2 regions of the Yersinia sp. SCPM-O-B-9106 (C-191) genome follow, and region 1 is predicted to be linked to the other one. Evidence: predicted binding sites of a transcription regulator. Region 1 holds the regulator's gene; the other holds the start of a gene.

Region 1 (11,943 bases):
AGGATACCGAACAGCAAGCTGACCAACATCACCGGAGCCACAATACGGGAAGCATTATGCCACCAGCGCAAAGTGAAACTCATCAATACCAATACAATGCAGGGTGGGTAAATTGCAGTCAGCACTGGAATGGAAATCTGAATCAGATGGCTTAGCCCCAGATTCGACACCATCATTGAGAAGATACCGAGGATAAACACCAATGCGCGATATGACAGCGGCAAGTACTGAGCAAAGAATTCAGCACAGGCGCAGGTCAGGCCCACCGCGGTCACTATACAGGCGATGAAAATCAATGCAGCCAGGAACACGCTGCCCAGACCACCAAAGGTGTGCTGAACATAGGCATGCAATACCACTGCCCCATTTTGGGCATCGGGTACCAAAGCACCGCTACTTGAACCCAGCTTAAACAAGCTCAGGTAGACCAACGTCAACCCGACACCGGCAATCAAACCCGCCCAAATGGTATAGCGCGTCAGCAATCCAGCAGAAACCACACCGCGTGACCGGGCAGCATTGACGATGACGATACCGAACACCAACGCGCCCAAGGTATCCATAGTCAGATAGCCATTAACGAAACCAGAAGAGAAAGCAGCATTCTGATAAGCATCAGTAGCGGGAATCAATGGGCCGGCGGGCCAAATCAAAGCTGCAATACCCAAAATAGCCAGCGCTAAAATTTTCAGTGGGGCCAGAATATGCCCGACCGTATCGAGCAAACGCCCCGGATACAAAGAAATCCCAATAACCAATGCGAAGTAAACCACACTGTAAATAAACAGCGGCAACGGGCCATCACCGGTTAAAGGCGCGATACCCACTTCGAAGGAAACAGTGGCAGTACGCGGAGTAGCAAACAGAGGGCCAACGGCCAGATAGCAGACGGTCGCCAGCACCAAACCAGCACCGCGGCCAATGGGAGAACTCAGAGCATCAATCCCTCCGCCCACTCGAGCCAGCGCGATGACGGTAATGACCGGCAATCCAACCGCGGTAATCAAGAAGCCCAGAGCGGCCCACCACACATGTTCACCCGACTGTAAACCGACCATCGGCGGGAAGATGATGTTGCCAGCTCCAACAAATAAGGCAAAGGTCATAAAACCTAATGCAATAATATCTTTAGATGATAAACGATGACTCATAGTGATGTGCGTTGCCTAGTTAAATGATCAAAAGAAAAAGTCCTTGAGTTGTGGTCTTTCCTACGTGATCGAAACGACACAAAGCTCTGATAAACGCAAACTCCGGCGGTTAATAAGCAATCTATTTCGTCAGTATGCAGTGTTTTTGGAGTTATTTGCAGGTGGAATAGGCCAACAACGGCGGTAAGTAGACCGTTTATAGCGGAGAAAGGCAAGTCAGGATCACAAAAGCAGAGTCTTCATCTATACAATTTATACAAACTAGTTAATCGTGCCAGATTTATAGAAATACACACCATATGATTTGTATCATTTATATCCAACCGTTAACAATTTATGGCCGATACACTCAAACAAACCCAGCTAATTTAATCGGCGAAACCCAGATCTTTTCGAGTGTGATTCAGGACATCTGGCGGCAAGGGTAAATAACCGTCATGGGTCACGCGCTTTTGCCCCTCTGGCGATAAAACGCGCTCAAGAAAGGCGGCAGTCAGCGGTTCTAGCGGCTGGCCCGGTACTTTATTGATATAAATATACAGATAGCGCGACAAGGGATAGCGGCCAGCTTTGACATTCTCGGCCGTCGGCATCACATAATCCTGACCATCCGCCGACAGTAACAGGGGTTTAACACCGCTGTTGCGAAAACCAATACTGGCATAACCCATTCCATTTAATGAACCGGCGACAGCTTGCACTACAGAAGCAGAACCAGGCAATTCATTGATATTGTTCGTAAAATCACCATCGCAAAGCACTCGCTGCTTGAAGAAACCATAGGTTCCTGAAGCTGAATTTCGGCTATAGCGCTGTAAAGTGCGCTCCGCCCACGGCCCTTTCAGGCCCAGTTCACCAAAGCGCTGGATCGGATGAGATTCTCCACAAAGGCGATTTTGCGAAAAAACAGCATCAAGCTGAGATAAAGTGATTTTACTCAGTGGATTATCCTGATGGACAAAAACCACTAAGGCATCCACTGCCACAGGGACAGCAAGCGGCGGATAGCCATAACGCTGGGTGAATGCGGCGATTTCAGCCGCTTTCATTGGGCGGCTCATCGGGCCGAGTTGAGTCGCCCCAGCCGCCAATGCTGCAGGAGCAGTAGAAGAACCTGCCGCCTGTATTTGCAAATTAACGCCGGGATAATGATGATTAAAATCATCTGCCCATAAAGACATCAAGTTCGCTAAGGTGTCTGAGCCGACACTGGAAAGATTGCCGGATAGGGTATGTGGTTTTGGCGATTGAATCTCTGTAGCAGGTGAAACCGCTACAGATTGTGCTAAAACGCCGTAGCTAAACCCGAACAGGGCATGCAACAGCGCCAGTTTTCCCCATCTCATCAGCTTGATGTCCATGCAGTCTTAGGATTTGACTGCATTCTCGGTTAAAACCGTCGGAACAATCAATCGATTCGGCAAGGTAAAAATAAATCTCGTCCCCAAACCGACTTCACTCATGACATCCAAACGTGCGTCATGGTGGCTCAGAGCATGCTTCACAATTGCCAGCCCTAATCCACTGCCCCCGGTTTGCCGAGAGCGGGCCTTATCCACCCGATAGAAGCGCTCAGTGAGGCGCGGCACATGCTCAGGGCTAATTCCCGGCCCATTGTCACTCACCTGAAATTGTGCGCCTTGCGCAGTTTTCTGCCAACACACTTCAATTTTAGTGCCATCAGGCGTGTGATTGACGGCGTTATAAACCAGATTAGACACCGCGCTGCGCAGTTGGTCTTCGTTACCAAATACTTTCAGTTGATCATTAACCCGGAAAGTAATTTCATGACGCCCACCACTCAGCGCTTGCACTTCATGCTGTAATATCTTCAGCATTCGTGGAATATCAACCTGCTCATTCAGATCTACATTAGGAGCGGCTTCAATGCGCGACAACGTCAATAATTGTTTGACCAACCCATCCATTCTCTTGGTCTGTTCCTGCATCGTTCCCAATGCTTTATCCCGCAATGGCCCCGCCAATTCTTGGTCGTGCATCATTTCCAGATACCCCTGTAACACCGTCAGGGGGGTGCGCAGTTCGTGGCTGACATTAGCAAAGAAATTACGCCGCGCCCCTTCTAACTGACGCATTTGGGTAACATCACGGGCCACCATCAATAATTGCCCTTCTGAATAAGGCATCACCCGGAACTCAACGTAATAGCCATTATTGAGTTGCAAGGTGAGTGGGCGGGAAAATTCTTGCTGTTGTAAATACTGGCTGAATTCGGGATAACGCAGCAAGTTGAGAATATGCTGACCATTATCCTCCGGCCAGCGGAACCCCAGTAATTGCTGAGCCAGACCGTTACACCAGAAAATATTGCCGTCAATGGTGGTCATCACCACAGCATCGGGTAAAGATTCAGCGCCACTGCGGAACCGTTTGATAAGTAAGGCTAATTCACGCCGACGCCGCCGATTTCGCAGTTGCATCTGATATAAGCCATAAAATAAAGGTTCCCAACTCCAACGCCCTGAAGGCGGAGTCATGCTGCGGTCTAACCACAGCCAGTGAGATAATTTGAGTTGGTTATAGAAATTCCAGACCAGCGCCGCAACCACTGAGACGAGTAATAGCCAAGGAAGATACCCGATAAAGGCACCTAGCAGTAATGCGGGCAAACAAAAAAGAGCCAGCTCTAAAGCCAGCGTTTTCCATGATAAACGTTCTAACACAACGAATTCTCCGGCACTGAAAACTCAGTAGCGCGTTGAGAAGCGGTACCCGGTTCCCCGGACAGTTTGTACCATTTTGTCATGGCCATCAGTTTCAAGCGCCTTGCGTAGCCGACGAATATGCACGTCAACGGTGCGATCTTCTACATAAACGTTAGTGCCCCAGACATAATTAAGCAACTGTTCACGGCTATAAACTCGCTCTGGATGGGTCATAAAGAAATGCAATAATTTAAACTCGGTCGGCCCCATATCCAGTGCTTGCTCATTGGCCATAACCCGATGTGAAGAGGGGTCAAGACTCAGTCCTTGCATTTCAATCACTTCTTCCACCGCCATTGGCGATATCCGGCGCATGACTGCTTTAATCCGCGCCACCAGCTCTTTGGGTGAAAAAGGCTTGGTAATATAATCATCAGCGCCCACTTCTAAACCGCGAACTCTGTCTTCTTCTTCACCACGGGCGGTCAGCATCATCACGGGAATATCTCGGGTCAATGCTTCGCGTTTCATATGCTTAATAAACTGAATCCCCGACCCCCCTGGTAACATCCAATCCAGCAACACTAAATCAGGGTAAGGCTCAGATAATCGAGTTACTGCGCTGTCATAATCCTCGGCTTCTAACGGTTGGTAGCCATTTTGCTCCAACACAAAGCACACCATCTCACGGATTGGAGCTTCATCCTCCACTACCAGTATGCGTCTTGCCATCATCAACCCTGCCAGTAAGTTAGTGGTCACTATTTGATTTCGGGAGCCATTATGCGTCAGTTTTGTGACATTTTTATGAAAAACATCGCGCTCTTGCAAGCAATAAGCATAGTGATAAATTTTATGATAATTGCAAAATGCAGCACTCAAGTTTGCGAAGCGTCTCGGAGATTTCATTCACACTGTTTTTTTAGCCGCGACATCCGGCGGGCAGTGTTTATAATCAGCGCCAATATCTTTGGAAAACAACCTGCCCTAGCGGGAGATTTATGCGCATTATTCATACCTCTGATTGGCATTTAGGCCAGCATTTCTTCACCAAAAGCCGTGCGGCTGAACATCAAGCATTTCTGCACTGGCTCATTGAACAGATCAAAGAAAATCAGGTAGATGCGCTGATTATAGCCGGTGATATCTTTGATACTGGCTCCCCACCCAGCTATGCCCGAGAGCTGTATAATCGCTTCGTGGTCGAGCTTCAATCAACAAATTGCCAGTTAATTGTTTTGGGGGGGAATCATGATTCAGTCTCAACGCTGAATGAATCTCGGGGTTTGCTTTCTTATCTGAATACCACGGTCATATCCTGCGCCAGCAGTGATTTAGCCCAGCAAGTTATTATTTTGAAAAACCGTCAGGAGCAACCTGCGGCCATACTGTGCGCCATCCCCTTTTTGCGCCCACGCGATTTAGTCACCAGTCAGGCTGGCGAATCCGGCGGACAAAAGCAACTGGCATTACAAGAAGCCATTGCGGCCCACTATCAAGCGCTCTATCAGCGGGCCGTTGAGTTGCGCGCTGAGCTTGGCCTGCCCTTACCTATTATTGCCACTGGGCATTTAACCACGGTGGGGGTTACCACCACAGACTCGGTTCGAGATATTTACATCGGCACATTAGACGCTTTCCCAGCCCAAGCTTTCCCCCCGGCGGATTATATTGCTCTGGGCCATATTCACCGTGCTCAGCAAGTCGCTAAAACCGAGCATATTCGCTACAGCGGCTCGCCAATTGCCTTGAGTTTTGATGAATTGAGCAAAGAGAAAAGTGTTTATTTGGTGGAGTTTGCCCAGCAAGCATTAGCATCAGTGACCCCGCTATTCATCCCACAATTTCAGCCGATGCAGTTAATCAAAGGCGATTTAACACAAATAGAGCAACAGCTGGCTGCATTTTCTGGCCATCAGGGGTTACCGGTATGGCTGGATATTGAAGTCGCCACAAAAGACTATCTCACTGATATTCAAAGGCGAATTCAAGCACTAGCCGCAGAACTTCCGGTGGAAGTGGTATTATTGCGCCGCAGTAAAGAACTGCGTCATAACAGCATTGAGCGGCAGGAAAAGGAAACACTCAATGAGTTGAGTGTCACTGATGTATTTGAACGCCGGCTGGCGCTGGAGGCGGATTTAGCCGAACCTCGTCAGGAACGCATGCGCCAAATGTTCAATCAGGTGGTTGAGGATATATCGCAAGGTAAAGATGCCGCAGAGGAGCAACCAGCATGAGAATTTTGAGCCTGCGTCTGAAAAACATTAATTCTCTACAGGGCGAATGGAAGATTGATTTCACTGCCGAGCCTTTTGCCAGCAATGGGTTATTCGCAATCACCGGCCCGACAGGCGCCGGTAAAACCACCCTCCTCGATGCTATTTGTCTCGCGCTATACCACCAAACTCCGCGTTTGACTGTCTCACCGGGCCAAAATGAGCTGATGACCCGCCATACTGCGGAGTCGCTAGCTGAAGTTGAATTTGAGGTAAAAGGCACGCGTTATCGGGCATTTTGGAGTCAGCGCCGTGCTAAAAATAGCCCGGAAGGGAATCTGCAAGCCCCCAAAGTTGAGCTGGCACTGTGCGAGAATGGCAAAATTCTGGCCGATAAAGTGCGCGATAAACTGGATATGGTGGCGGCAATCACCGGGCTGGATTTTGGTCGTTTTACTAAATCCATGATGCTGTCGCAGGGGCAATTTGCCGCTTTTCTCAATGCCGATGCCAATGACCGTGCTGAATTATTGGAAGAATTAACCGGCACCGACATCTATGGGCGGCTATCTGAACATGTATTTGAACAACATAAGTTGGCCAAGACTGCGCTGGACGCATTGCACCAACGCGCCAATGGTATTGAACTGCTAAATGAAGAGCAGCGTTTAGCCCTGGCAAAACAATTAAACTCGCTCGAAGAACAAGAAAAGCAGCTTTCCTCAGAACAGCGGGTGAATCAAAACCAAATAAATTGGCTCACCAGTTGGCAGCAGCAGCAAAAAAATGCATTGGAATATCAACAACAACAGAAGCTTATTGAGCAAGAATATCAACAGGCGCAGCCCGAACTGCAACGGTTGGCCCGCAGTGAGCCGGCAGAAAAGCTGCGCCCCCTGTTGCGCGAGCGCTCGCGCAGCCTACAGGATTTGCAACAAATACAACTGCGCATCACTACATTAACCGGGCAACAGCAACAACTTCAGACGCAACTCACACCACTGACTCAGGCGCTGGAGCAAGCCAATCTTGCTCGCCAACAACAAGCCGCCCAGCAGCATGAACAAGAAACACTGATCGAGCAAAAGGTCGTTCCGCTAGATAATCTTATTGCTCAGCAGCAACACTCATTAATGCTGCTTGGCACGCAATTACAACAGTTACAAACTAAAGAGCAGCAAGGCAAACAGCAGCTTGAGCTGAACGAACAGCAGCTAAAGCAAACCCAGCAGCGCCTACAACAACTGACTGAGTACAGCCAGCAATATGCCCACCATCAGCACTGGGAAAAGAACTTGCCTTTATGGCGTGAACAGTTCCGTCAATTACACATACAGCAACAACAAGCGGTTGACAGTGAGCAGCAGTTACAGCAACAGGTTGCATTAATCACGACCTTACAGCAGCAAATTGACACACTGAATAAACAAGATAAACAGCAGCAAGCGGCATTAGTGCAAGCCCACTTACAGACAAGTAGCATTCAGCAACAATTGACCGCACTTGAGCAACTGCAACCCTCGGCACAGCTACGCCAACAACTGTTCGAACTCCAGCAACAACGGCCAGTGCGGCAACAATTAGCGGCATTATCACCATTGGTGCAGCAAGTTCAGGCCCAGCATGATAAACAACAACAGCAAGCAGTCAGCCAGCAACAACAACTCATACTACTCGAGCAGCAATTGGCCGAGAAACGTCAGTTATATAAACAACAAAAACAACATCTGACGACTCTGGAAACTTTGCTGGAACGCGAAAAACACATAGTCAGCTTAGAGGCAGAAAGAACCAAACTGCAACCGGGAGAAGCATGCCCGCTATGTGGTGCATTGGATCACCCAGCCATTACGGAGTATCAGGCGGTAAAGCCCTCAGAGACAGCTATCCGTGTTGAGGAACAGCGCCTACAGGTTGAGCGGCTATCAACTGAAGGTTCCGAACTCAATGCCCAGACTCAAAGCTTGCTTCAGCAGCTCAAACATCTGGAACAAGAGTTACAGCACAGCAATCAGCAGTTGGCAGATTACCAACAGCAATGGCAAACACTGACCCAGCCATTAGCCCTGAGCTTTGCTTTAAATGAACCGGCGACCTTAATAATCTGGCTCGAGCAACAGGAACAATCAGAGCAAAACTGTCAGCTAAAACTGGCTGAATATGAGCAGCTGAATCAGCAATATCAACAGGCCAAAGATATTCTGACTCAAGCAGAACAGAAGCAACAAAAACATCAGCAGCAATTGGCATTAATTGCTCAACGCCAACAAGATACGCAAGAATCCCAGCAAAAATTGCTTACACATCATCAGCATCAACTCGCTGAGTTAGCAAAAGTGCATCAAAACTTCAGCCATGCGCTGGCTGAGCTATCACTCTCATTGCCTGAAGCAGATCAACAACAAAGTTGGCTTTCATCACGGGAAGAAGAGAATCAACGCTGGCACCAATATCAGCAAGAACAACAACAGCTGGCGCTGGGGCAAAAAGCACTGGAAACGCAGATTGAAAATGAGCGTCGCCATTTACAAGAATGCCGAGAACAATTATCTCTGCTGACTCAACAACATCAACAAACTGAAGCCCTGTTACAACAACAAAAGCAACAGCGCCAGGCTCTGTTTGGTGACGGCAATGTTATTGAGGTACGTCAGTTATTACGCCAACAACAGCAACAAACGGAGCAGGAGCTGCAAAATGCAGCACAAACCCTGCAACAAGCGCAATCTCAACTTAATTTACTCTCTGGTGAGCTCGCAGGTCTGGAACAGCAACAGCACCAATATCAGCAGCGCGCGGCGGCGGCTCAAGCGGAATTACAACAAACACTGACAAGCAGTGAATTCGACGATGAGGCCGCCTTAACCGCCGCTCTGCTGAGTGAAGAGGAAAGGCAACGTTTGCAACAATTGAAACAACAATTGAGCGAGCGGCAACAACAAGCACACATCCGCCAGCAGCAAGCCAGTGAGGCAATGGATCAACTTATACAATCCTGCCCAGTGGGGGTCAGCCAAGCATCTGAATTGGTTGTATTACAACAGCGGTCAGAGCAATTACTCGCCCAACTAAAAACCAATACATTACAGCAAGGCGAATTACGCAATCAGTTAGAAAGCGATACTGTTCGGCGTAGCAACCAACATGCGCTGTTTGAGCAAATTGAACATAGCCAGCAGCAATATGATGACTGGAGCTATCTCAATCATTTAATAGGCTCCAAAGAGGGTGATAAATTCCGCAAATTTGCACAAGGTTTAACCCTCGACCATTTAGTTTATCTGGCAAATAATCAGCTCAGTCGGCTGCATGGACGCTACCAATTACAGCGTAAAACCAGTGATGCTCTGGAGCTGCTAGTGGTGGATACTTGGCAAGCGGATGCTATGCGTGACACTCGCACATTGTCAGGGGGAGAAAGCTTCCTGGTGAGTTTAGCGCTGGCTTTGGCGCTATCAGATCTGGTCAGCCACAAAACCAGTATTGACTCACTGTTCCTCGATGAAGGATTTGGCACGCTGGACGCAGAAACACTGGATACTGCGCTCGATGCCCTTGATAGCCTGAATGCATCTGGTAAAACCATTGGTGTTATCAGCCATGTTGAGGCTATGAAAGACAGAATCCCGGTGCAAATTAAGGTTAAAAAAGTCAATGGATTGGGGGTTAGCCGGTTAGATAATGTCTTCCGAGTCAATCAAGACTGAATATAGGCCGTCCAGAATGAGGTGCATGAGCGCTGCTAACAACGCTGTAGCGTCAAGGCCGAATGTTATTACCCAAAGACATTGGCGTTACAGCTAGGCGGCAAGTGAGTAAATCCCGATGAGCTTACTCAAGTAAGTGATTCGGGTGCATGAGCGCTGCTAACAACGCTGTTGCGTCAAGGCCGAAGGTATTACCCAAAGTCATTGGCGTTACAGCTAGGCGGCAAGTGAATAAATCCCGATGAGCTTACTCAAGTAAGTGATTCGGGTGCATGAACGCTGCTAACAACGCTGTAGCGTCAAGGCCGAAGGTATTACCCAAAGTCATTGGCGTTATAGCTAGGCGGCAAGTGAATAAATCCCGATGAGCTTACTCAAGTAAGTGATTCGGGTGCATGAGCGCTGCTAACAACGCTGTAGCGTCAAGGCCGAAGTTATTACCCAAAGACATTGGCGTTACAGCTAGGCGGCAAGTGAATAAATCCCGATGAGCTTACTCAAGTAAGTGATTCGGGTGCATGAGCGCTGCTAACAACGCTGTAGCGTCAAGGCCGAATGTTATTACCCAAAGACATTGGCGTTACAGCTAGGCGGCAAGTGAATAAATCCCGATGAGCTTACTCAAGTAAGTGATTCGGGTGCATGAGCGCTGCTAACAACGCTGTAGCGTCAAGGCCGAAGGGTAGGCCACAACCAGGCGGCACCCCGCACCCCACTAGAATCCCCATGCAAAGCTTTACGGATTGGGGTTTCGCACTCGCCACCAAATACCCAAGGGCTGATTAAGGTAGGTAATGTTTTATACAGGCGGTCAACATTACTCATTCCCCCGCCTAACACGATGATATCAGGGTCAAACAGGTTAATGACATGAGCTAATGACTTAGCCAAACGTCTCTCGTAGTTAACCATTACCTGTTCAGCCAGCACATCACCTTGTTCAACCAACTCCATGATTTCATGCCCCTTGAGCGGCTGCCCGCTCAAACGAAAATAATCAGTGGCAAAGCCAGTGCCGGAAACAAAAGTCTCGATACAGCCTTTTTTCCCGCAATAACAAGCAACTTCCTGCTGATACTGCCGCTCTTCATCATCTTGCCAGGGTAGCGGATTATGTCCCCATTCACCGGCAATACCATTACCGCCAGCATGTACACACCCGTTAATGGCAACACCTGAGCCACAACCAGTCCCAATAATGACCCCGAATACCAGGTGCTTTCCGGCTCCCGCGCCATCAGTTGCTTCAGAAACAGCAAAACAGTTGGCATCATTAGCCAAATGCACCTGACGGGAGAGTAACGTTGACAAGTCTTTATCTAACTCTTGTCCATTTAGCCAAACAGAATTGGCATTTTTTACCTTGCCAGTGAAAGGAGATAACGTGCCCGGGATACCGACACCAACACTGCCCTGCTCCCCAGTAGCTTCTTCTGCATCAGAGACTAACGCCGCGATCGCCTGCAAAGTTTTTTGATAATCATGGCGCGGGGTAGAAACCCGTTTACGGAAAAGCTCCTGCCCATTATTGGCTAAAGCAATGACTTCTATTTTGGTACCACCCAGATCTATACCAATGCGCATAGCGCCTTACCTCATCGACAAGATTGTTTGTTGTTTATGGCAACTGATTTTAACGATAAACATCCTTCGATATACCAAGACAATGACAATAATAAAAACCTTATTCTTACAGTTTGTGACCGTGCGCTGTAACGCCACAATATTTGTCACTCACTATTGGGTATTTGATGGTGATTGAATCCCAGCAAAGAGGAATAGGGTTATACAAATTGCGAGCTGGCTCTGTTTTTTTCTTATTCTTTTTACTAGGGACAGGCGCGTCAATTCGTTATCATGCCGCACTGCGTCTGATTAACTCGCGCGCTTAAAGCGCGCCCGAGCCAGGGATAACACTATGTTGTGGTTTAAGAATTTAATGGTTTACCGTTTAAGCCGGGAAGTTTCTCTATCTGCGGATGAAATGGAGAAACAGTTAAGCGCCCTCAGTTTCACCCCCTGCGGCAGTCAGGATATGGCAAAAACCGGTTGGGTATCACCGATGGGTTCACATAGCGATGCATTAACCCATACGGTTAATGGTCAAATCGTCATTTGTGCGCGAAAAGAAGAGAAAATATTGCCATCGCCGGTGATTAAACAAGAGTTACAAGCCAAAATTGAACGCCTCGAAGGTGAA
Region 2 (11,943 bases), 1.2 Mb from region 1:
TCTTATTTAGGCGATGCTGAGATTGGCTCAGGAGTAAATATCGGCGCAGGAACAATCACCTGTAATTATGATGGAGCTAATAAGTTTAAAACTATTATTGGCGATGATGTCTTTGTTGGATCTGATACTCAGCTCGTCGCGCCAGTGACTGTTGCAAACGGCGCGACTATTGCTGCCGGTACTACCGTCACCGGTGATATTGCCGAAAATGAGTTAGTTCTTAGCCGAGTTAAACAGGTTCATGTGCAGGGTTGGCAGCGTCCGGTTAAGAAAAAATAATCTATTAAAACAGTCCCTTCAACGTTCGTTATTCTGCATTGAAGGGATGTTTTGCCCTGTATTTTTGGCATATATATTTCTGCTGAGAGTACAGAACAAAACATAATAATCCCCAACTCTACAGGCTCGGGGAACCCCGGAAAATCCGGAAATTCAGGTCACTGACATCGACAAGGTTCTAAAAGAATCTTAAATAGGAATAAAACAGATGTGTGGAATTGTTGGCGCAGTAGCGCAACGTGATATCGCTGAGATTCTGATCGAAGGTTTACGTCGTCTTGAATATCGTGGCTATGACTCAGCTGGTTTGGCTGTAGTGGATGCTGACAGTAATCTGACTCGTTTACGTCGGGTGGGTAAAGTTCAGGCGCTATCTGATGCGGCCGAAAGCCAAGATTTACATGGCGGAACTGGGATTGCACATACTCGTTGGGCCACTCATGGTGAGCCATCAGAGGCCAATGCGCATCCTCATGTTTCGGACTACATCTCCGTCGTTCATAACGGCATTATTGAAAATCACGAACCTTTACGTGAATTGCTGATTAGCCGTGGCTACCGTTTCAGTTCTGAAACTGATACTGAAGTTATTGCTCATCTGGTGCATTGGGAGCTACAACAGGGCGGTTCATTGCTGGAAGTCGTTCAGCGCGTGATCCCGCAATTGCGTGGCGCTTACGGCACTGTTGTGATGGATAGCCGTGACCCAAGCCGCTTGATAGCAGCACGTTCAGGTAGCCCATTGGTTATTGGCTGTGGTGTGGGTGAAAACTTTATCGCCTCCGACCAACTGGCTTTATTGCCAGTCACCCGTCGCTTTATCTTCCTGGAAGAGGGTGACGTGGTTGAAGTGACTCGCCGTAGCATCGCCATTTTTGATAAGCAGGGTAATGCTATTGAGCGCCCTGAGATCGAATCTCAGGTGCAATATGATGCCGGTGATAAAGGTGTTTACCGCCATTACATGCAGAAAGAAATTTATGAACAGCCAATGGCGATTAAGAACACGCTGGAAGGCCGTTTAAACCACGGGGCGATTGATTTATCTGAGCTTGGCCCTAAGGCTGATGCTTTGCTGGCTGACGTCCAACATATCCAAATCATCGCCTGCGGTACTTCTTACAACTCAGGTATGGTTTCGCGTTATTGGTTTGAATCATTAGCCGGTGTACCTTGCGATGTAGAAATTGCATCCGAGTTCCGCTACCGTAAATCCGCTGTGCGCCCGAATAGCTTGCTTATTACCTTGTCACAATCAGGTGAAACCGCCGATACACTGGCCGCTCTGCGTTTATCCAAAGAGTTAGGATATTTAGGTTCTCTGGCAATTTGTAATGTCGCCGGTTCTTCGCTGGTGCGCGAATCTGATTTAGCCTTGATGACTAAAGCCGGTACCGAGATTGGCGTGGCCTCAACCAAAGCCTTTACCACTCAGTTGACCGTGTTATTGATGCTGGTGGGGCGTATCGGCAAGCTGAAAGGCGCTAATGCCAGTTTAGAGCACGACATTGTTCATGCACTACAGGCTTTGCCAGCGCGTATTGAGCAGATGCTGTCTCTGGATAAAACCATCGAAGCGCTGGCTGAAGGTTTCTCTGATAAGCACAATGCACTGTTCCTTGGCCGTGGCGATCAATATCCGATTGCGATGGAAGGTGCGCTGAAACTGAAAGAGATTTCTTATATTCATGCTGAAGCTTATGCAGCGGGTGAATTGAAGCACGGCCCATTGGCATTGATTGATGCAGATATGCCGGTCATCGTGGTCGCGCCAAATAATGAATTGTTGGAAAAACTGAAATCTAACATTGAAGAAGTGCGCGCCCGTGGCGGTTTGCTGTATGTATTTGCCGATCAAGATGCTGGCTTTACTGATAGCGAAGGCATGAAAATCATTCAGTTACCGCATGTGGAAGAAATTATTGCTCCTATCTTCTACACCGTGCCACTACAATTGCTGGCTTACCATGTCGCGCTGATTAAAGGCACCGATGTGGATCAGCCTCGTAACCTGGCAAAATCAGTGACGGTTGAATAATCCCTGCGGATGATAAAATCGCGATAAATCTAAAAGTCCGGTTGTGCTGTTTAAATAGCATCACCGGACTTTTTTATGATTAGCTTAAATTTCCTGTTAGGCGACGATGAAAATCGCTGCTGCGCATATCCAGCCCTTCAATAGTCACTTCAGCACCGTAACGTTTATAGCGATACTCGATACCATCCAGAGCCGCTACGGTGGAAGCATCCCAAATCTGTGCATGCGTCAGGTCGATGATGACTCGTTTGGGGTCATTGGCATACTCGAAATGCTCGAACAGGTCGTTACTGCTGGCAAAAAATAGTGGGCCGCGTACGGTATAGCGAACACTTTCACCATCGTCACTTAATGTACGTTCTGCGTGAATAACATGGGCTATGCGGCGTGCAAATAGCGCCATGGCAACAATAACTCCGGCCAATACACCGAGCGCGAGATTACTCGTCCAGACAGTAATCACTACAGTTAGCACCATCACCAGTGTTTCTGACCAGGGCATACGTTTAAGGGTTGATGTTTGCAAGCTATGCCAGTTAACCGTTTTTACTGCGACAACCATCATTATGCCCGCGAGTACCACCATAGGGATTTGTGCCAAAATTTTGCTCAGACCTGTCACCAGTAACAGCAGAACCACGGCTGCCGCGAAAGTTGAAACTCGGCTCCGGGCTTTGCCTAACTCAACATTGACGATAGTCTGGCCAATCATGGCACAACCCGCGATGCCACCATAAAAACCGGCGAGAATATTACCAACACCAAGGCCCCATGACTCACGGCGCTTGCTTGATGGGGTATCTGTAATGTCATCTACCAGTTTTGCTGTTAACAGCGACTCCATTAACCCGACAAAAGCGATACTTAACGCTGTAGGCCATACAATGTGGAGTGTTTGCCAATTCAGAGGAACCAGAAGCTGGGTGAATCCTGGCAAGCCGCCACCCATCGGCCCTTCATCGCCGACATTAGGTAGTCGGTAGCCCATCAACAAAGCCACTACAGTGACGACCACGATGGCAATAAGCGGTGAGGGTACGCTTTTAAGTATACGCGGGAGCAGCAAGACAATGAGCAGGGTAATGACAAGCATCCCCCATACCAGGTTCGATTGCCCCCAAACATGGGGTACCTGAGCGAAAAATATCAAGATACCCAATGCATTAACAAAACCGATCATCACAGAGCGCGGGATATAACGCATCATGCGAGATAAACCCGTCATGCCGAACAGGATTTGAACTATCCCTCCCAACACGACCGCTGGCAGTATGTATTCGACGCCATGTATATGAACCATTGGGCCGATGACTAATGCCACTGAACCTGCAGCGGCGGTGACCATTGCGGGTCGCCCTCCGAGAATAGATAGCGTCAAACACAGAACAATAGATGCGACCAAACTTACTTTCGGATCGACGCCAGCAATGACAGAAAATGAGATAACTTCAGGAATGAGCGCCAATGCTGTCATCACTCCGGCTAAACATTCACGTGCCATTAACTTTGGTGATGTGAGAACCTGGGCTACACGCAGTTGATCGCCTAACGCTTCAGCGGTGTTAATGTGATTACTGTTACTCATTTCTTCTGTCTCTTTTCATTATTATTTCTTAGGTAAAACTTACCGGGTGTTGGCAAAATAGCTAAACGCCAAGATCCTAAGCATCACAGCAAAAAACCGATAAAATATTGGCCTAAATGGGCATGAATAGATAATGCGAAAAGCATGAATGCTTTAACAGTACCCGCTCAGAGTCGTTCAGTGCGATGGGGGAATAACTCAAGGTGGCGTAAGATTCATGATGACTTTAGTGACTCGTGGTAATTATAAGGGGGCTTTAGTGAGCAATGATACGATAGGAGGCTAGCCGCGAACACCAATTTCTAATGTCATAAATATGAGTGCCAATTATCCCCTTTTTAACTAAAACCCTTACTTTCTGAGTTTTATATTTAAACTAAAAAAACATTAAAACAAATAAAATCAATGTCTTGTGTTGATTCTTGTTTGCTGTCATATAACTGTAATATTTCATACATTTTTCTGTCATTAAACTGTCCTATTTTCCCTCCTGCACCATACTTAATCTGATGAAAACATTTTATACACTTTGTACTTGAAGTTGCAGGGTTGTTAGCTACGTTCACTCACCCGAATCACTTACACGAGTAAGTTCATCGGGGTTCGCTTGCCGCCTACCAGCAGCACCAAGTTCTTTGGTATAGAGTTAATTCTAATATCCCATTAGGAGGGATTATGAAACTGATGCGTACCACCGTAGCCAGCATTGTGGCAGCGACTTTATCTATGACCACCGTGTCCGCGTTCGCTGCTGCAAGCCTGACGGGTGCAGGTGCGACATTCCCCGCACCGGTGTATGCCAAGTGGGCAGATTCTTATCAGAAAGAAACAGGTAACAAAGTTAACTATCAGGGGATCGGTTCTTCGGGCGGCGTAAAACAAATTATTGCCAATACTGTTGATTTCGGTGCGTCTGATGCGCCATTAACAGATGACAAACTGGCGGCTGAAGGTTTGTTCCAATTTCCAACAGTGATCGGCGGCGTAGTATTGGCCGTGAATATCCCTGGTATTAAATCCGGTGAACTGACATTAGACGGTAAAACACTGGGTGATATTTATCTGGGTAATGTGAAAAAGTGGAATGATCCGGCTATTGTTAAGCTGAACCCAGGCGTTAAATTGCCAGATCAAAATATTGCTGTGGTGCGTCGTGCTGACGGCTCCGGCACTTCATTCGTGTTCACCAGCTACCTGGCTAAAGTGAACGCAGAATGGAAAGAAAAAGTAGGCGCAGGTTCGACGGTTAACTGGCCGACTGGTTTGGGTGGCAAAGGTAACGATGGTATCGCCGCCTTTGTACAGCGCTTACCTGGCTCTATTGGCTATGTAGAATATGCTTACGCCAAACAAAATAGCCTGGCTTACACCAAACTGATTTCTGCGGATGGTAAACCTGTTAGCCCAACAGAACACAGCTTTAGCTCTGCGGCGAAAGGTGTGGACTGGAGCAAAACATTTGCTCAAGACTTAACCAATCAAAAAGGTGATGATGTTTGGCCAATAACATCAACAACTTTCATCTTGGTACATAAAGAGCAGAAAAATGCGGCTAACGGCGTTGAAGTATTGAAGTTCTTTGACTGGGGTTACACAGACGGCGCTAAACAAGCCAACGAGCTGGATTATGCAACATTGCCAGCTGAAGTTGTTGAGCAAGTCCGTGCTGCCTGGAAAACTCAGATTAAAGATAGCAGCGGTAAGCCAATCTTCTGATTGAAGTTCGTTTTACCTGTAATAAGTTATTTATAACATCACCTTATACCCAAAGTAATTGGAGTTGCAGGTAGGCGGCAATTGAGCTAATCCCGATGAGCTGACTTATTTTAAGGTCAAGACCAGTCAGTGATTCGGGTTAGTGAACGCCGCCAACACGCCTGCGGCTTCAAGTACGAGGGGGTATAACACTCAGATGAGAAGAGAGTCTATGGCTGACAAGCCGACAATCAAAGCACCGAGTCAATATGGTGACATCATTTTCAGTGCGCTAGTTAAACTGGCTGCGCTGATTACGCTATTTCTGTTAGGCGGCATTATCGTTTCATTGATTATTGCTTCCTGGCCAAGCATTGAGAAATTTGGTTGGGCTTTCCTGTGGACCAAAGAGTGGGATGCGCCGGCTGAACAGTTTGGTGCATTAGTGCCGATTTACGGCACGGTTGTGACCTCGGTTATTGCCCTACTCATCGCGGTTCCGGTCAGTTTTGGTATTGCTCTGTTTTTAACTGAATTGGCCCCAAACTGGTTAAAACGCCCACTGGGTGTGGCGATTGAATTGTTAGCCGCGATCCCCAGCATTGTTTACGGGATGTGGGGTTTGTTTGTCTTCGCCCCGTTATTTGCCCGCTATTTCCAAGAGCCAGTCGGCAATGTGATGTCCGGCATCCCGATTGTGGGCGTATTGTTCTCTGGCCCGGCTTTTGGTATCGGCATTCTGGCCGCCGGTATCATCTTGGCCATCATGATTATTCCTTACATTGCAGCTGTCATGCGCGATGTCTTCGAACAAACCCCGGTGATGATGAAAGAGTCGGCCTATGGTATTGGCTGCACCACCTGGGAAGTGATTTGGCGCATTGTGCTGCCTTATACCAAAAATGGTGTTATTGGTGGCGTGATGTTGGGTCTGGGCCGTGCGTTGGGTGAAACCATGGCGGTAACCTTTATTATCGGCAACACCTACCAGCTCGACAGTTTCTCGCTGTTTATGCCGGGCAACAGTATTACCTCCGCGTTGGCGAATGAGTTTGCCGAAGCTGAATCTGGCTTACATACCGCCGCGTTGATGGAACTGGGTCTGATCTTATTCGTCATTACCTTTATTGTACTGGCTTTATCTAAGTTAATGGTTTTGCGTCTGGCTAAGAAAGAGGGGCGCTAAGATGGCGACGATGGATATGCAAAGTGATGCGACGCTGATGGAAACCCGCCGTAAAAAGCAGGCATGGCGTCGTCAAAAAAACCGTATTGCTTTATTGCTTTCAATGGCCACCATGGCATTTGGCCTGTTCTGGTTGGTGTGGATTTTGTTCTCCACGGTGACCAAAGGTATCGACGGTATGTCTTTGGCCTTGTTTACCGAGATGACACCGCCGCCCAATACGGCCGGTGGGGGGTTGGCAAACGCCATTGCGGGGAGCGGATTATTAATTCTGTGGGCAACCGTCATTGGCACCCCACTGGGGATTATGGCGGGGATTTATCTGGCGGAATATGGCCGTAAATCCTGGTTGGCGGAAATTACCCGCTTTATAAATGACATTTTATTATCAGCCCCTTCCATTGTTGTCGGCCTGTTTGTTTACACCATAGTGGTTGCCAAGATGGAGCACTTCTCCGGTTGGGCTGGGGTGATTGCGCTGGCGCTGTTACAAATCCCTATTGTCATTCGCACCACTGAAAACATGCTGAAGTTGGTACCGGATAGCTTGCGCGAAGCGGCTTATGCATTGGGAACACCAAAATGGCGCATGATATCGGCCATTACCTTGAAAGCATCTATCTCCGGTATTTTGACGGGTATCTTGTTAGCGGTCGCGCGTATTGCCGGTGAAACCGCGCCTTTGCTGTTCACCTCGCTCTCCAACCAGTTCTGGAGTACCGATCTGAGTCAGCCAATTGCTAACTTACCGGTCACTATCTTTAAGTTTGCCATGAGCCCATTTGCTGAATGGCAACAACTGGCATGGGCTGGGGTGCTTTTGATAACCCTGTGTGTGCTGTTACTGAATATTGTGGCTCGCGTTATTTTTGCTAAGAAAAAGTATTAATCGGCTGAGAAAAGCCCTTAATTAGCAAAGAAAAACCCGATTCGCCAATAAATTCCAAAATGCAGCTACGGCGGCATTGGCTAAAAGAGAGAAGTCTTGATGAGTATGGCTACTGACATCAACAACAGCAAAATTCAGGTTCGCGATCTGAACTTCTACTACGGCAAATTTCATGCGCTGAAGAATATTTCGCTGGATATTGCCAAAAACCAGGTCACAGCATTCATCGGCCCATCAGGCTGCGGTAAATCAACACTGCTGCGTACATTCAATAAAATGTATCAGTTGTATCCGGATCAGCGCGCTGAAGGCGACATCTTGCTGGATGGGCAGAATATCCTGACCGATAAACAAGATATTGCATTGTTGCGGGCAAAAGTTGGCATGGTTTTCCAAAAGCCAACCCCATTCCCAATGTCGATTTACGATAACATCGCCTTTGGTGTGAAACTGTTTGAGAACCTATCTCGCACCGATATGGATGAGCGCGTGCAATGGGCGCTGACCAAAGCGGCTTTGTGGAATGAAACTAAAGATAAGTTGCACCAGAGCGGATACAGTTTGTCGGGAGGCCAGCAGCAGCGCCTATGCATCGCCCGTGGTATCGCGATTCGCCCAGATGTGTTGTTGCTTGATGAGCCTTGCTCGGCACTTGACCCTATCTCGACCGGCCGTATTGAAGAGCTTATCAGCGAGTTGAAGTCTGACTATACGGTGGTGATAGTGACACACAACATGCAGCAAGCGGCTCGCTGCTCAGATCACACGGCATTTATGTATCTGGGCGAGTTAATTGAATTCAGTGATACAGATACGCTGTTTACCGCGCCGCAGCAGAAACAGACGGAAGATTATATCACCGGTCGCTATGGCTGATTTTACTCATAGGGTATACATCAATTTCGCCTATTTACATGTACGGGAAGTATCATGGATAACTTGAATCTTAATAAACATATTTCCGGCCAGTTCAATGCAGAACTTGAACATATCCGCACCCAAGTATTGACCATGGGCGGGCTGGTGGAACAACAATTATCTGACGCGATCACCGCCATGCACAATCAGGACGGCGAGTTGGCAAAACAGGTCATTGCTGGCGATAAAAAGGTCAATATGATGGAAGTGGCCATTGATGAAGCCTGCGTGCGCATCATTGCCAAACGTCAGCCGACGGCGAGTGATTTGCGTCTGGTGATGGCCATCATCAAGACGATTTCTGAGCTAGAGCGCATCGGTGATGTGGCGGATAAAATCTGCCGCACTGCGCTGGAAAAATTCTCTCATCAACACCAACCTTTACTGGTCAGTTTGGAGTCTTTGGGGCGTCATACGGTACAGATGCTGCATGATGTTCTGGATGCCTTTGCCCGGATGGATTTGGATGAAGCTATCCGAATCTATCGCGAAGATAAGAAAGTTGATCAGGAATATGAAGGCATTGTGCGCCAGTTGATGACGTATATGATGGAAGATCCGCGAACTATCCCAAGTGTGCTGACAGCATTGTTTTGCGCCCGTTCGATTGAACGCATTGGCGACCGCTGCCAGAATATCTGCGAATTTATCTTCTACTTTGTTAAAGGTCAGGATTTCCGTCACTTAGGTGGCGATGATTTAGAAAAACTGCTTTCTAATAAAGCTGAAAAGTAACCTGTTTCCCCCAATTAGATTAAGCATTTCTGCTTGATTGGGGGTTATTTTTATAAATTATTTTTTCCCGCCTTTGCTACCTTATTATTAATTTATTAAGCTAATTCACTCTCGTTTTATCTCTGTTTATATTTAATCCCCCATTGATTGACATAATGAAAGTGTGTTTTGTTGCTTTGTGGATGTATATTTAAATGGTTTTATTGTTTAGAGGAAATATAACTTCCCTCATGGGGAAAGTATATTTCCCCTATTATAATATAATGGCGATTTTAATATTTATCTGCATAAGAACATATGATTTTTAATATGCGTTTACATTGGGCGGGATAAGTGAACATACGTCTGTATATGCCAAAGAATGTCGCTCTTAGCCTGCTGTGGGTTGTTTGGGGAGCATGTTTAGTTAGCTATATAGTCTACAATTTATTTTTTTATCTTCTTCTTGCTCCTACTTTATTCCTCATTTTTATTCTGATAAATATTATGTTTAAAAAGAAAGCAAGCAGTCATGACAAGGTGTCTATTATGGCCAACTCTTCTCTACCATCTTCAGCCCCATTATCGGGTTCGCCATCAGACTCCGTGAAGACAAATACGATTATAGCGGTGGGGACAAAATTAAAAGGTAATATTAATCTTGATGGTGACATTCAAATTTATGGTGTTGTCATCGGTGATATTGTCGTCAATGAAGGCACACTAAGATTGATGCGCAGTGGTCATATTGAAGGGAATTTAACCGCCCCTCACATTACGGTTGATGGGCGGATCGAGGGTGTTTGTGTTTCCGATCATTTGGAAATTTTGGAGAATGGTCGGCTAAACGGCATTGTAAAAGGCAGTAATTTCTCTATCAAGAAAGGCGGTGTTTTCATTGGTCAGTCAGAGATTAGCGAAGAGTCTGAAAGCCAGACAAAGACTAAAGTTAAATCCACTACTGCGAATCATCATGAAAAGGTAAAGTCGGAAGAAACACCCAGTTAAATACTATAACTCGGTAGATAACTCTGTTGAGGTTGTTGTTACTCATACACGCTAGAAATGCGGTTTGGCCGGGGATTCACGGCCATAATCGCCCGTTTTCCCCGCCCATGATTTCACTTTTTCTTTCAATATAAGCAAACTTATCCACTGAGATGATTTAGTTATAAATATATCGTTTTATATTATTTCCTGACCTAACGCGGACTTGATAGCTTACGTGTATCGCAACATCTCAATCATCTTAGGAGCTTTCAATGAAGCAATCTCTAACCACCAAAAAAAGCGTTCTGGCACTCACGCTGTTAGCCGGTCTGGCCACACTTTCTGGTGCTGCTCACGCAGATAAGCTGGATGATATTAAACAGGCTGGTGTGGTGCGGATTGCTGTTTTCGATAGCAACCCACCATTTGGTTATATCGACCCACAGACCAAAAAACTGGTGGGATATGATGTCGATGTGGCGAACGCAATCGCGAAAGATTTAGGTGTAAAAGTTGAACTGCGGGCAACTAACCCAGCTAACCGTATTCCGTTACTGGCCTCTAAAAAAGTGGATTTGATTGCTGCCAACTTCACTATTACGGATGACCGCGCCAAGGAAGTGAACTTCAGCTTGCCGTACTTTGCGACGGGTCAGAAATTTATTGCCCATAAAGGTGTGCTGAAAACGCCAGAAGACATCGCTGGGTTGCGTATCGGTGCGGATAAAGGCACGGTACAGGAAATAACCTTACGTGACCGTTATCCAACGGCGAAAGTCATTTCCTATGATGATACTCCGGTAGCATTTACCGCTCTGCGCAATGGTAATGTTCAAGCTATCACTCAGGATGATGCAAAATTAGTTGGGTTGCTGGGCAACCTTTCTGCGGCACAAAAAGCAGATTTTGAAATATCACCATTCAGTATTACTAAAGAATATCAAGGCGTTGGTATTCCTAAAGGGGAAGATCGCTTAACTACTCAAGTGAACGAGACACTGGTTAAACTGGAAAAAGATGGCGAAGCAGCGAAAATTTATGACCGCTGGTTCGGGCCTGAAACCAAAGCAGCTCAACCCCGTGGCGACTTCAAATTTGCACCATTGGATCAACAACCTAAAGCGTAATATATCCTTTGTCCTTGAAGTTGCAGGGGTGTTAGCTGCGCGCACTCACCCGAATCACTTACTTGAGTAAGCTCATCGGGATTTGTTTGCTTGCCGCCTACCTGCAACTCCAATGACTTAGGCTATAACGTTATGACTCATAGGTGTGTAAGAGTAAAAAATGGATTTTATTGTGTGCCCAAAAAAATACTCTATTGAGGCGTCAAACAGAGATAGGCCTAAAATCCTATGAATCTACATCACCTCACTGACTGGTTGCTGGCTCCGCAATATCTCGGCTGGTTATGGAATGGTTTTCTGCTGACGTTGTGGATTTCTGCCTGCACAGTGGTGGCTTCTACGCTATTGGGTTTTTTACTGGCCGCCGCCAGAGACAGCGAACTCAAAGCGTTGCAATGGTTTGCGATTGGTTACAGCATGCTATTTCGTAATACGCCGCTGCTTATCCAGTTGTTCTTTTGGTATTTTGCTGCCAGTCAATTTCTGCCCGCATCCTGGATACCTTGGCTTAACACTCCCCAT

The links. Region 1 encodes PhoB, which activates phosphate uptake and scavenging genes when phosphate is short. Its sites were predicted from a motif close to CTGTCATAAAACTGNCNNAT; they were not measured.
Region 2: the regulator PhoB is predicted to act here: its motif matches at 4,365-4,384, upstream of pstS (phosphate ABC transporter substrate-binding protein PstS).

What each region holds. Positions count from the first base shown of each region.
Region 1 covers NZ_CP110791.1:3,195,329-3,207,271, forward strand. The annotation lists gene brnQ (branched-chain amino acid transport system II carrier protein) at 1-1,151, opposite strand, end outside; gene OP863_RS14580 (PstS family phosphate ABC transporter substrate-binding protein) at 1,520-2,497, opposite strand; gene phoR (phosphate regulon sensor histidine kinase PhoR) at 2,519-3,835, opposite strand; gene phoB (phosphate response regulator transcription factor PhoB) at 3,860-4,549, opposite strand; gene sbcD (exonuclease subunit SbcD) at 4,819-6,057, shown strand; gene OP863_RS14600 (AAA family ATPase) at 6,054-9,743, shown strand; gene mak (fructokinase) at 10,413-11,327, opposite strand; gene rdgC (recombination-associated protein RdgC) at 11,662-11,943, shown strand, end outside.
Region 2 covers NZ_CP110791.1:4,387,940-4,399,882, forward strand. The annotation lists gene glmU (bifunctional UDP-N-acetylglucosamine diphosphorylase/glucosamine-1-phosphate N-acetyltransferase GlmU) at 1-279, shown strand, start outside; gene glmS (glutamine--fructose-6-phosphate transaminase (isomerizing)) at 488-2,317, shown strand; gene OP863_RS19810 (SulP family inorganic anion transporter) at 2,397-3,902, opposite strand; gene pstS (phosphate ABC transporter substrate-binding protein PstS) at 4,578-5,618, shown strand; gene pstC (phosphate ABC transporter permease PstC) at 5,830-6,783, shown strand; gene pstA (phosphate ABC transporter permease PstA) at 6,785-7,672, shown strand; gene pstB (phosphate ABC transporter ATP-binding protein PstB) at 7,772-8,548, shown strand; gene phoU (phosphate signaling complex protein PhoU) at 8,603-9,325, shown strand; gene OP863_RS19840 (bactofilin family protein) at 9,704-10,312, shown strand; gene OP863_RS19845 (ABC transporter substrate-binding protein) at 10,567-11,421, shown strand; gene OP863_RS19850 (amino acid ABC transporter permease) at 11,650-11,943, shown strand, end outside.